2 regions of the Shimazuella sp. NTD248 genome follow, and region 2 is predicted to be linked to the other one. Evidence: a T-box and tRNA genes for the amino acid it is inferred to sense, from the RefSeq annotation. Region 2 holds a T-box; the other holds one or more tRNA genes.
The links. The T-box of region 2 lies ahead of trpS (tryptophan--tRNA ligase). A T-box ahead of a tRNA ligase gene usually reads a tRNA of that ligase, here a tRNA-Trp.
Positions count from the first base shown of each region.

Region 1: it encodes a tRNA-Trp, which carries the amino acid that the T-box ahead of trpS (tryptophan--tRNA ligase) is inferred to sense. The anticodon was not compared.

Region 1 covers NZ_JCAJZT010000001.1:544,388-551,268, forward strand. Annotated here, with positions in the region: gene AC5WOE_RS02945 (hypothetical protein) at 1-83, opposite strand, end outside; gene AC5WOE_RS02950 (VWA domain-containing protein) at 90-1,571, opposite strand; gene mnmA (tRNA 2-thiouridine(34) synthase MnmA) at 1,733-2,824, shown strand; gene AC5WOE_RS02960 (hypothetical protein) at 3,050-3,712, shown strand; tRNA gene AC5WOE_RS02965 (tRNA-Arg) at 3,844-3,920, opposite strand; tRNA gene AC5WOE_RS02970 (tRNA-Arg) at 3,962-4,038, opposite strand; tRNA gene AC5WOE_RS02975 (tRNA-Leu) at 4,103-4,190, opposite strand; tRNA gene AC5WOE_RS02980 (tRNA-Cys) at 4,224-4,297, opposite strand; gene AC5WOE_RS02985 (YugN family protein) at 4,475-4,894, shown strand; tRNA gene AC5WOE_RS02990 (tRNA-Trp) at 5,049-5,122, opposite strand; tRNA gene AC5WOE_RS02995 (tRNA-Thr) at 5,166-5,241, opposite strand; tRNA gene AC5WOE_RS03000 (tRNA-Phe) at 5,261-5,336, opposite strand; tRNA gene AC5WOE_RS03005 (tRNA-Ser) at 5,351-5,442, opposite strand; gene AC5WOE_RS03010 (ATP-grasp domain-containing protein) at 6,060-6,881, opposite strand, start outside.
Region 2 covers NZ_JCAJZT010000008.1:125,549-132,429, reverse strand. Annotated here, with positions in the region: gene tkt (transketolase) at 1-466, shown strand, start outside; gene deoC (deoxyribose-phosphate aldolase) at 488-1,159, shown strand; gene AC5WOE_RS16905 (4'-phosphopantetheinyl transferase family protein) at 1,191-1,889, opposite strand; T-box leader at 2,072-2,261, shown strand; gene trpS (tryptophan--tRNA ligase) at 2,309-3,292, shown strand; gene AC5WOE_RS16895 (class I SAM-dependent methyltransferase) at 3,494-4,486, shown strand; gene AC5WOE_RS16890 (hypothetical protein) at 4,861-5,370, shown strand; gene AC5WOE_RS16885 (magnesium chelatase subunit ChlI family protein) at 6,091-6,684, opposite strand; gene AC5WOE_RS16880 (hypothetical protein) at 6,617-6,881, shown strand, end outside.

The DNA of each region.
Region 1 (6,881 bases), on a different contig from region 2:
TTATCACTCAATTGATCGTATTCTACAAAAAGAACTGGCTTTGAAATCCCAAGACGCTCATCCTGCTGCAATGTATACTTCATAGCTGTCTACTCCTCAGGTTTGTCCGGAATATCTTGAATAACTTTTTCCGCTTGCTTTAACAATCCTTTTTTCTTTCCTTCGTACGGTTTCAATTGCACTTCATTTTGCTTCCATTTTTTATCCATGTCTATCATTGCATCTGAAAACGACTGCTTTAACTCTGCTTCTTTGGCGTGCATTTTTTGTTCTGTAAAACCTAGTACACCTTCGTAACGACTATCAATCCAACCTTTTATCTTGTTATATTCTGTAGGGTTGATTTTCTTTTCGTTTTTGATTTGTATATTCGCATCCGTCAGCCGCTTGTGTTCATTATTCAAATTTGTAACGATCGATTGATATTTCCGATCAAGACGCTGCTGAGTAACCTGATATCCCTTGACCATTTTTTGAATCGATCTCACTTGCCAAGGTTCATTGACTTGTTTTACTTCATTTGCATGCACACGGGCTATTTGCTCCAAATCAATTATATCTTCAATTGGCTGGTACTCTCCACCTGTGGACTCCGCTAATTGAGTGAGTTCATTTTCATCTTTCGTTGGAACATCAATACCAATTACATTAACCATTACACCCATTTTAGACGAACGTATAGCCTCGATTTGTTGAGTCAAATCAGCTCCACAAGTATCCGAACTATCTGCGATTACATAGATGATGTTTTCGTTGTTAGCTTTTTGATTTTTCACCAGATCATTCATCGTGTTATGTAGTGCCTCTATTAACGGACTCCAGCCTGTTGGTTTCTCTTTACTGAAACTTTTATTCAATTTGGCTGGTTGAGTGGGATAACCTTGGTAAACTAATTCCGTTTTGGAACAAGAAACCTCTTTATCCTTCTTTCTTGGACCACCTTCATGACCAAAAAAACGAACCATAAAATTAGCGTTTACAGGCAATTGTTTCATATAAGTAGTAGTAAATTGCTTAGCCCATTCATAACGTGATTTTCCTCTATACTCATTTGCCATAGTGGAGCTAGCATCTACTAAAACAGCTATATTGGTCGGTTTTAAAGGTTTTGCTGGAGGTTTCGAATCAGCCGCGGGTTCCCCATAGGACAATACTCTGATCTTTGCTTGGTAGTTGGGAGCTAACATACTTGACAAACTCTCTAAGTCATATTTGTAATTTTGACCTACCAAACCAAGCAAGTAAGCATATACTGCATCTTCTGCTAAACCTTCTGGCATTACTTTAAGAGCCTCAGCAACACTACCTGCTTTATATGGTTCTGTTGCATACCTGCCTTTGCCCTTATCCTCTAAAATATTCCGCAGAATTGGTGAAGGAGTTGGGGGGACAAACTCTTGCTCATATATCTGTTTTTCCTCGCTTACATTATCACGTGTATCTGTCTTTTTTTCACTTACATTCTCTACTTCATTACCTGTAACTTGTTGTATTTTTTCAATAACCAATGAGCATCCAGTTATGGTCACTAATAAAAAACAAGCTAAAAGGGAAAGTTTAACAAATTTCATAATGCCTCCTACCACCCTACAGTGCTTCTCTAAGCTTACTGGATCACTTGCGCTTTGACAACCATCCTTAGCGTGATTACCTGTTATGGTCACATTTTTGCGCGAAAGAGCAACATGCCTTATAATGAGAAAAACTAACAAATAGAATGTGTGATGACCAAATGGATAAAAGGAAAATACGTGTTGTAGTAGGAATGTCAGGAGGAGTAGATTCTTCTGTGACAGCATACCTGCTCAAACAACAAGGATATGATGTCGTCGGTTTGTTTATGAAAAACTGGGACGACACAGACGAATTTGGTCACTGTACTGCTACAGAGGATTTCGAAGATGTACGCAGAGTGGCTACTCAAATCGGAATCCCTTATTACTCCGTTAATTTCGAGAAAGAGTACGCAGATAAAGTATTCCAATATTTTCTCGATGAATATAAAGCAGGCAGAACACCTAACCCAGATGTGATGTGTAATCGAGAAATCAAATTTGGCGATTTTCAAGAAAAAGCAAAGCAGTTAGGCGCAGATTACATCGCAACTGGACACTATGCAAGGGTAGAACATAGTGAACAAGGCTCTACTTTATTACGAGGTATAGACCCTACAAAAGATCAATCATATTTTTTATATGCGGTGCATCGTGCACAGCTCGATCACGTTCTTTTCCCAATAGGACACTTACAAAAAGCAGAAGTTCGAAAAATAGCAGAAGAGGCCGGATTAGCAACTGCTAAGAAAAAAGATAGTACAGGCATTTGTTTTATTGGAGAAAAGAACTTTCGACAATTCCTCAGCCAATACTTGCCTGCAAAACCCGGGGAAATCCACACTATGGATGGCAAACGAATTGGAGAACACGATGGATTGATGTACTATACGCTCGGACAACGTCAAGGACTTCGTATCGGAGGATCAGAAACGGGTACAGGGGAACCATGGTTTGTAGCAAAAAAAGACGTTAAAAACAACATTCTATATGTTGCCCAAGGACACAATAATGAAGCGCTGTTTTCCGCAGGGCTTACCGCCAGCCATCTCAACTGGTTACAAGCAGAACAGCCGCAAGAACCCTTCACCTGTACAGCGAAGTTTCGCTACCGCCAAGTAGATGTACCTGTGACCGTCACCCCAAACAGTGACGGCACTGTCACCGTACACTATGCCGAAAAAGAGCGGGCCGTGACACCCGGACAATCTGTTGTCTTTTACGACAAAGAACGATGCCTTGGCGGTGGAATTATCGAGAAAACATTTTAACAGAGGTCACTCCTCTGTTTTTTTGTGTCTATTTGCCGGAAACGAAATTATCGCAATATAAGTCTTTTTTACAAATAATTTAGGACTTATCAAATACAAAAATTATGTATATGAAAAATTGAAATATATAAATAATAAAAAATTGAATTTAATAATAAATAAAATTATATTTATGATGAGTCCAATTTTTTATTGGTCTAACACAGACAACAAGGGTGTGGAAACATGAGCTTTCTCTCAAATATTATTCATTTTTTGGTGGCTTATCGATTTTTTTTACTTTTTGGATTTATCTTCGTCGGGATAGTACTTCCCTTATTATTTAAATACTCCAAGCGGGGCACTGTTGGAGTCGTCATTTCTGTTCTATTTTTCTTAATTGGTATTGTAAATGTGATCTGGGGAACCGATTTAAATAATGTATTTTTGAATAAAAATGGGAAAATAGCTGAGGCAGTGGTAACTAAAACAGAAATGACAAATAGTACTTACAATGATATTCCAATTGAACGTTATTACTTGTTGATTCTTACAACAGCAAATAAAACGATCCAAACAACATTTGAGAGCACAGCCTTTAACATTTATCCAGCCCCTGAGAATGGTTATATCTATCCCAACCAAGGTGAAAGATTTATGATCAAGTATATTCCCGGTGCAGAAGATAACTTTATTATTTTAACCAATATAAATTCGTCCTATAGTAAAAGATTGGCTTGTGATACTTACTTCAAAGAAATGGAAGATTCAAAAACAGAATATGAATTTAACCCATCCAATGCTACTTTTAAAAATAAATATTCAGCCACTTTGCGCAAGTACATTTCTAATAAATGTAATCTTGCAGAACAATATCAAAAAGAATGGGAAATTCTCCAAAGAAAATAACTCCTCTAGTGGACTGCATTTTCCCATTCTATTAAACTGAAAGAATGGATTCAAAATTTTATAGTAACTATATTTAACAACTTGCATGAAAGATCAAAAAAGATGAAAGCATGTGCTTTCATCTTTTTGTTTGGCGGGCCCTAGAGGAGTCGAACCCCTAACCTTCTGATCCGTAGTCAGACACTCTATCCAGTTGAGCTAAGAGCCCATATTCATTTTGCAAGACGTTATCATTCATTGTTGAAAAAATGGCGGGCCCTAGAGGAGTCGAACCCCTAACCTTCTGATCCGTAGTCAGACACTCTATCCAGTTGAGCTAAGAGCCCGTATTCATTTTGCAACAACGAAATCCATCATAACTCTTTCACACATAAAAGTCAAGCACTTTTTTGGTGCGGATGAGAGGATTTGAACCTCCACGGTCATCATGACCACAAGAACCTGAATCTTGCGCGTCTGCCAATTCCGCCACACCCGCATAAGCAAGCGGAATTATACAAAAAGTTTTTAATGGAGGCGGCACCCGGATTTGAACCGGGGGTAAAGGTTTTGCAGACCTCTGCCTTACCACTTGGCTATGCCGCCATAACACTCAATCTTGTGACACTTGAATATTCTAACATAATCCCACCAAAAGTCAATAATAAAATTTTGAACTCCACCCAAAGCCATGTTTAAACTTTTATTGTTCATCGCTGTATTATTTCGGATGAATGAGAAATCCTAAAACCTCAAACACTATAACAAAAAAGGATGTCCAGCATGATACCAATTGAATCTACCATCGAAGACAAACAAACACAATTCGCCAGTCTCTCTGATCAGTTGGAAGAGGAAGATTTCCACATAGGCGGCGGCTATGCATATGATCATGGTTATTTCGACAAACCATTGGACTGGGAAGAAGAACATGGAAACCGGTATTTTCTTCGCATTCCTGTATTTGCGGTGCGAGGTGATATCGGAGATCCAGATACTCTCGTTCGAATCGGAAAACCATTTGTAATCAAACATGAATTTCGCACAGATGAATCTAGTGATCCTACTGGGGATTCTGGTGTTTTTAGCGGAATGATGAATCAGTTTACAACTCCTATCCCAGCAGAAGATCATCCCATTGATCAAAAATGGATAGACAGGGCCAGAGAGATTGTGAATCGAGTGGAAGGGTTACACATATAAGTTGAAAACAATCCAACTATAAAAAAGCGCAAACCATTTTCTCTAGAGATAACTTCTCTAGAGGTTCGCCACAAAAGATATTACTTGTCACTAAGCTGTCTTTCATGCAGAAAAAAGCCACCCTGTCATCAAGAAGCAGAGTGGCTTTTTGTATTGGCAGGGGCGGTAGGAATTGAACCCACACTGGAGGTTTTGGAGACCTCTGTTCTACCATTAAACTACGCCCCTATAACATAGCCACCAACAATGGATTGGTGGCTATGATGATATGTGGTGCTGAAAGCAGGATTCGAACCCGCGACCTACTGATTACAAGTCAGTTGCTCTACCAGCTGAGCTATTTCAGCATATTCAAAAACATTCAAATGGTGGCTCGAGACGGAATCGAACCGCCGACACGAGGATTTTCAGTCCTCTGCTCTACCGACTGAGCTATCGAGCCATCTATGTATAAGATGGCGGAGAGAGAGGGATTCGAACCCTCGATACGCTTGTGACGTATACACGATTTCCAATCGTGCTCCTTCGGCCAGCTCGGACATCTCTCCAAAACACTTTGATTTTGTCAGGAACGAGATCTATCTTAACCTGTAATGAGGTTTGTTGTCAACTCTTTTTTTCATTTTATTTTAATGATGCTTCGAAAACGAATATTTATTAGTTATATAGCGGGGTGGAAGCATTTCCCACTACTTGCATCGCATTTATCTACATAATATTTTCATTTGCAAAAACATACATTCTATGTTACTATTTTTTTAGTATTCCAAACAGTGTACATATACCTAAAAGTTATCTAGCTTTCTTGTGTACGGTGTTACGCCGTATCTGCGTGTAAGATTCCCATACTTCATCCGGTCCCGCGTTACTATACTAGCCCTACCGTGGTGGGGGGTGATTGTGGCCGCCTAAGTAGGCGTAGCCGCTACCACAATCGACCCCCCACCACGGGGGCTAGCTCAGTGGCGTTACCAGATCAAGGTGTTTTCGTAGATAACTTTTTAAAACCTAGCTAATTCATTTGGCTAGGTTTTTTTGGTTCCTATATATAAAGCAGCAATTAGTCACCTGAACAAATTATCTCAAACTATTCCTAATACTGCGATTCAAATTTTTATATTTTTTTCAACAAAATCCCTGCTGGAAACAGGGATTTTGCGTATATTTAGTTCTCCCATTGAAATGTCTCATCAACAATAGAAATAAGCTGATTCAACCGCTGCGACAATTCTTCTTCATTCCTCCCTACAAAAGCAAATTGAGCGATGGAATCGACACTTAATTGCGCTTGATCATATGACTTTCCATCTTCTCCAGTAATTTGGGCCACTTTCACCCATTCTGGAAACAAGGTAGAGTTCACATGTAATAATCCATATTTAGTGTTCACCAATAACCATCCAGCTAAATGGGAGGGATTCATTTTCACTTCTTCCTTCAATACTGGACCTGGAAGTCCAACAGAAATTTGAGCATGAATATCAAACAATGACACATCGTATGCAAGTTTATGTGTGTCAGATACTTTTGCACCACCTGTCCTGCTGCCAATCTCCCCAAAAATAATTTGATCATTCGGAGTATGAAACCATTCCGCATGAAATGTGGTATTTGCTGGTGTGTCTAAAATCTCCAATACTTTTCTGGTTCCTGCGGAAAGTCGCCGGCTCAAAGGATTTTGAGGATGTAACATCGTACTTCCTAGATATGTCATCGAACTCGAAGCAAGTGGTGCATTGTAATATTTGGACACAGTAGTTAATTGAATGACCCCGTCTTCCACCCAACCATCAATATGAAAATATTCCCCATCAATATATTTCTCAACTAATACTTCCGAAAGTTGTTCGTTTGCTAAAAAATTTTCTAGTTCTTGCCGATGATGCAAAACATAAGTCGAAACTGAACCAAGACCGTCAATGGGTTTGACTACGATCGGATAATCATACTGATCGGCAAATCGGGAAATATCTAATCCGGTTTGTGC
Region 2 (6,881 bases):
CGCTTTTATTTTATCGCGCCAAAAACTGCCCCATCTCACCTTGGATAAAGCAAACGATGGAGTAACTCGAGGAGCCTACATACTCGCTGATCCAACAGATGGGAAACAACCCGAAATTATTCTCATCGCTACCGGTTCAGAAGTAAGTCTCGCTGTAGAGGCCCATCAAACATTAGCAAACGAAGGCATTCCAACACGGGTTGTAAGTATGCCAAGCTGGGAATTATTTGAAAAACAATCAGTAGAATATCAAAAATCGGTATTATCTCCATCTATCCCCCATCGGTTAGCAATTGAAATGGCTTATCCACTAGGTTGGGAGCGTTATACGGGAAGCCAAGGAAAGATAGTCGGTGTCACTGGCTATGGTACATCTGCACCTGGTGAAGTAGTGATGGAGAAGTATGGCTTTACCGTTGCTCATATCGTAGAGGAAGCTAAGAAATTAAAAGTAAATGAATCTTAATCATAACTGGAGGATTTATGTATGCAGGAATATGCTAAATTAATAGATCACACTTTGTTAAAAGCTGATGCGACTACAGCAGATATTCAAAAGTTAGCGAAAGAAGCTAAGAAATATCATTTTGCTTCAGTTTGCGTCAATCCTAGTCAAGTTCCTACTTCATTTGAAGTGTTGAAGGATACACCAAGTGTGAAAGTCTGCACCGTTATCGGATTTCCTCTTGGAGCTACTACAACAGAAAGTAAAGTTTTTGAAACCAAGGTTGCTACCCAGCAAGGAGCAACGGAAGTAGATATGGTTATTCATCTCGGTAGTCTCAAACAAGGAGATGATACATATGTACGAAATGATATACAAGCTGTTGTAGAAGAAGCGAGAGGAAAAGCATTAGTAAAAGTAATTTTGGAGACATGTTTGCTCACAGAGGAACAAATTGTCCGTGCTTGCAATCTAGCAGTCCAAGCAGGTGCAGACTTTGTCAAGACTTCTACTGGTTTTTCTACAGGAGGTGCAACAGTAGAAGCAGTAGCACTCATGAGAAAGACAGTTGGAGATCAGTTAGGTGTGAAAGCATCTGGAGGAATTCGAAGTGCTGCTGATGTAAAAGCGATGATCGAAGCAGGAGCAAGCAGGATCGGAGCTAGTGCAGGTGTAGAAATTGTCACAGGTGGAAAAGCTACAACTGACTACTAATACGTCTAACTACCAGATTTCTCTCCACATACTAGGATTGGAGAGAAATCTTTTTTATTTCAACTGTAGAGTCTTTTGGAAATGCTACAGCTCCAAGGTAATCCTCATGTTCGAATGATACGATGGACAGTTTTTCAACATTCATTGGATTTGCTCTATCTTCTAAAAGTTGAGGTTGTTCATCAAAACTGATTGTTACCTGTTCTACAGGGTAGGATAAACCCATTCCAATAGCTTTAATGTATGCTTCTTTTCTCGTCCAAGCTCGATAAAAAGCAAGCTGTTGTTCAGCGGCATTCAACTTACAAAAAGATTTACGTTCCTTGATAGATAAGAAATGTCTCGTCAAAGAAACATAGTCCTCAAGCGGTTTTATCTGTTCAATATCGGCCCCAACTGGACGAGCTGCAATTGCTATTGCTGCTAATCGTTCCGAATGACTGAGGTTAAAATGTAAAGAGCAAGAAGGGCTGACCAACTCAGGTTTTCCGAATGCATTGAAATGATAACGAATGTCTCTAGGGTTACAAGCTATATAAGAAGCAATAAGCTGACGCATCATACCGTGACTAATTACATATTTTTTCTGGTGGGCTGGAAAGTGAAATTTTTTCGCTTTCTCTTGTTCTTCCACTGATAATATGGAAAGGAATTCTTTTTCATTGTAATCATTTGGATCAATGGAAAATAAATAGAGGTCTACTTGTGTAGGGCAAGGTAAGTTTCGCATAAAAATCCTTTCTTTACAGGGGTATTTCTTTATTCAGAAATTAAATCTATTTTAAGTTTTTTCACTTTTCCATCTTCCTTTATCGTAATATTTTGCCTATAATAATACTTCTCGTCAAGTGTAATAGGTGAAAAACACTTTGACTTAAATGATAATTGATGCTATTCTTTTGCAAAATAGGATAAAAAGCAGTGAACAAGAAAAGTACACTTTATTATCTTTTTGCAGAGAGCTTGTGGATGGTGGAAACAAGTAAAGGAATTTAGTGGAATGGGCTTGGGAGCTTTTTCGTTTGCTCACGTTACGAGTTTAGAGTGATTTTCTACTACAGAAAATAACTAGGGTGGCAACGCGGTCTATTTCGTCCCTAATCGTGGGACGATGTAGGCTTTTTTTATTTTGAAGGAGGAAAAGGATCGATGGCAGTAGTTTTTTCTGGTGTTCAACCAAGTGGAACGCTAACTTTAGGAAATTATTTAGGTGCAATTAAACATTTTGTCGATTATCAAGAAGAAGAACAAAGTTATTTTTGTATTGTTAATCAGCATGCGATTACTGTTCCACAGGATCCAAAGGAATTACGAGAAAATACGAGGAGTTTGGCTGCACTTTATTTAGCAGTTGGACTAGACCCTCAAAAGACGACTTTATTTGTACAATCAGACGTAGTAGAACATGCTCAGCTCGCATGGGTGATGCAGACAATTGCCTATGTAGGGGAATTGGAAAGAATGACTCAATATAAAGAAAAAGCGGCAAATAAAGGGGAATCGATCCCTGCTGGATTGCTTACCTATCCTCCATTGATGGCAGCTGATATGTTACTCTACAAAGCTACGGATGTACCAGTAGGAGAAGATCAAAGACAACATATTGAATTTACCCGAGACTTGGCGCAACGATTCAACCACCGTTATGGTGAACTGTTTCCTCTGCCCAAAATGCGAGCACCGAAAGTGGGAGCAAGGATCATGTCTTTGCAAGATCCGACTAAAAAAATGAGCAAATCAGACCCAAACCAAAATGCAACCATTCGACTATTGGACAACGAAAAGGACATATTGAAAAAATTAAAACGGGCTCAAACGGATTCAGATAATACAATTCGTTTTGATAAGGAAAATAAGCCTGGAGTTTCCAATCTCCTAGCGATTTATTCTCTGTGTTCCGGAAAGAGTATAGATGAGCTCGAGCAAGAATACGATGGCAAAGGATACGGTCATCTCAAAGTAGATACAGCAGAAGCAGTGATCGAAATTCTTCGACCCGTTCAAGCTCGTTATCAAGAACTTATTTCCACATCTGAACTGGATCGCATTTTAGATGAAGGTGCAGCCAAAGCAAGAGAAGTAGCAGCAGCAACGATGAGAGAAGTAGAGCAAGCTATGGGCTTAAAGCGTTAAAGGTTTTTAGCGATAAGTAAATATTTACAAAATAACAAAAGACTAGTAGAGGAGAACTTTGCTAGTCTTTTGTGTTTTGTGAGATGGAAAACTAAAAATGAAATAAGAGTTTCTTTCTTTTAAAGAATATAATAATATTTCATATAATAAGTCTATTATAGCTCTTCTCATCTCTGTGATGACACCTTAGGAGTGATAACGATGGCAAAAGCTTTGTTTTCTTCAGATGTAAAAACAAAAACAAGTGAAATGATGTTCACCTATGGAATTAGTTGCCATGCCATTTTGGTTCTGCATGCTGTTGGTTTACTACCAATAATAGAAAAGAGACCGATAAAAAAAGAGGAGCTTACAAAAAACGAAAAATTTCCTCAACCAATGGCGATCATAGGAGCATTTCAAGCATTGACTTATGCAAATATCGTAAAAGATGATGAAGATCAATATGTTTTGACAGAGTCTGGGAGAGATGTAGTGGAAAATATCGATATGTTTATCCACTGGTATAATGCATATGGAAATTTAATGGCTAAAAGCGTGGATATCGCCAAAAATTTATATGTTCCTGCACCTGAAAAAGATTATGATTTAGATCAAGTGGCATACTCTGCTTCATTGATCAAGAGAAGATTAATCAAACCAGTCTTAAAAGAGATCATTTCAGAACTAGAGCCACAAGGTGTTCTATGTGATATGGGTTGCAGCTCAGGAGAATTATTGATATCCCTATGTGAGGAATTAGAGATAGATGGATTAGGTTTTGAAAAAAGTCCAAGAATGGTAGAACTAGCAAATAAAAATATTCAGATGAACACAGTAGGAAATATCCATGCTTATTATGCGGATTATACCAGTATCAGAGGTGTATATCCGGAAGTAGATCTATTAATCTGTGACTTTTTCATGCATCATATAACGGATGATCGAACTTGTGTAGAAATGTTACGATCGTTTAAGACCACCTTTCCAAATAGTCGTTATATGCTTTTTATGGACAACTATACGCCAGAAATAGGTGCACAGTCAGCAGAGTCATTTGCTCCAGCATTTGATTTTGTGCATCGTCTACAAAATATTGATACACGAAATTACTCATCACTGGAAGGGATCATTAACAATACGGGATATGATTTAGTTAAACGAATCGATTTAGATATTGCCAATAGTTACTTATGGCTGTTAAAAATGAATTAAATAAAATACAAGGGTGACTGGCAGGAATATTTCTTGCCAGTCACCTTTTTGATAAGATGAAAAAAATGCGAATATCGTAAATCATTTGGAAAGGCAGGATATTTTATGAGTGGCGATTTGATAGGAAAAAAATTTTCTTATACCTGGAGCATGCAGAAGGTTGTAGGATAAATTCATAACCCTTTTTATTTTTTGATAGAATATGTTATGAAAGATTACAATAAAAAATATCCTTTAGACAGATAAAAGTTTTCCAAAAACTATTTACAAAAGTAAGAATTAATCAAATAATAAATGGAAATAGGGTGATAGGTAGTGAGGAAGTTTGGGTTTATTTAGGAACATCTAGTTTATAAGAATGAAGAGGTAATGCAATGGAGAAAATTACAGAAATAGCAAATGTATATCATGACTTTTTAACTGATGCCAATCAAGAAGATGAGAAAGCGGTTTCAGCAATTGAATTACTTTATTCAGAATTAGAAGATACTAAAATAAGAATGGAGTTATTATTTCTTAGGCAATTTGCCCTTTATTATATTTTGTTCAGAAGAATAGAAGATTCGTCCGTTGCCGATATTATTTTTCAAGAAGTACATGCTCGGACTTTTCAAAATGTATGGAGATGGGATATAGACAGTAAAAATAAGAGCATTTTAGTAGCTAAGGAATATACCAATCGAACAAATGATATGGAATTTAATTCCGAGGAAGAAAAGTTAGAAGCAATTGGACGCTTATTTAGTGAAAGGTTAGTAGAAAAACATTCCGATCCTCTTATCCAGCTAGGAAAGAGAGTTTCCATGAGGAATTTAGCATTTATCAATACAACACTAGATTATGCAAGAGAAAAAGGCATGTCATTTATATCTTACTTTTTTTAATTAAATAATGAAGATAGAATTTCCCATAAGCTGTAGGAATTAAAAAAATATGCAATTCATACAAAACGAATGTTTGTTTTTTTGTGAATTGTGATAAAATAACATATGTAAGGGTGACGAACCAGGGAAAGGTGATCTCACAGAAATCCGAGAAAGACCCTCTCGGAATGTTATTTTTAACATTTGTCAATTAACTTTGTTGTTTCTGTTGGAGGTTTCCTATGGGTAAGAAGATTGGTAGCAACGAAGAGGGCGATATCGTCATCGGTGATGACGGCGTCATCGATGTGGAGACCAATGACTGATTCGTGACCCGGTGTTCCCTTAGACCGTAAGGTTTTGAGGAAGCACAGACCGATTGATATCTACGAAAGTGGATGTCGATCGGTCACCTACATTTCATAATAAAGCTGAGGATTTCCTCTTGGATCATAAACTGGTTAATACGTATACCTAAATAGAACAGTCTTCGGACAAATGATTCATCAAGAACAACACTGATTTATATTTCAGTGTTGTTCTTTTTCCGACAGCTTGTATATTCCGCCCAGAAGGGCTACGAACAGAACCAGAGCGATGATCTTCAGGCACTTGCGACGGTTTTTCATTTTTGGATTCCCATGGGGATCGACCTGCAATGTATAACATTAGATGGAGGTGAGAAAATTATAGAAATAAAAGAATTTTCCGATTTTATGAGTGCATTCTCTAAATAGCTAATTATTCCCAAAATTTCCGATCCAGTGCCCGATACTGGATCGCCTCTGCAATATGGGATACCTCTATGTGTTCCATTTCTGATAAATCGGCTATCGTTCGAGCTACTTTTAAGATTCGATCATGGGCTCTGGCACTTAGGCCTAGCCTGTCAAAAGCTTGGCGCAGAAGTTCTTGTGATGCTATATCTAACTCGCAATACTCCCTAATCTCAGATGGGGTCATGGTACTATTACACAAGGTGGCAGACCCAGTAAATCGTTCACTTTGTACTTTTCTTGCTTGATTGACACGCCCCCGTACAGTGGCAGAAGATTCATTTGCAACACGGCTAGATAACGTTCCAAAATCTACCCTTGGGACTTCTACGTGTAAATCAATTCGATCCAAGAGAGGTCCTGATATTTTGGCGCGATATCGCTGGACTTGTTGAGCATTGCACGTACATGATCGATCTTGGTCATATCCAAAATACCCACATGGGCAACTGTGTATATAAGTACTTGGGATATACACAGGAGGGTACAAAATGTTACAAGAGGAATCTTGGGTACGTAGAGGACACACGAGAAAACCAAATTTTGTAGTACGTTCCATATATACTGTTGGAGATTGGCTAGGCGATTTCGGCTTGTTGTATAATGCCACAAAGCGTGGAGCAGGTCATCTATCTGCATTTGCAGGTCACTCTCTTTTATTACTTGTAACGCTTGCTATCACTTTATTTTTAGTTGTTACATCCGCGACCCATTCATTGGAGTTGTTGAACTGGATCGGATTTCAAGGATGGACAA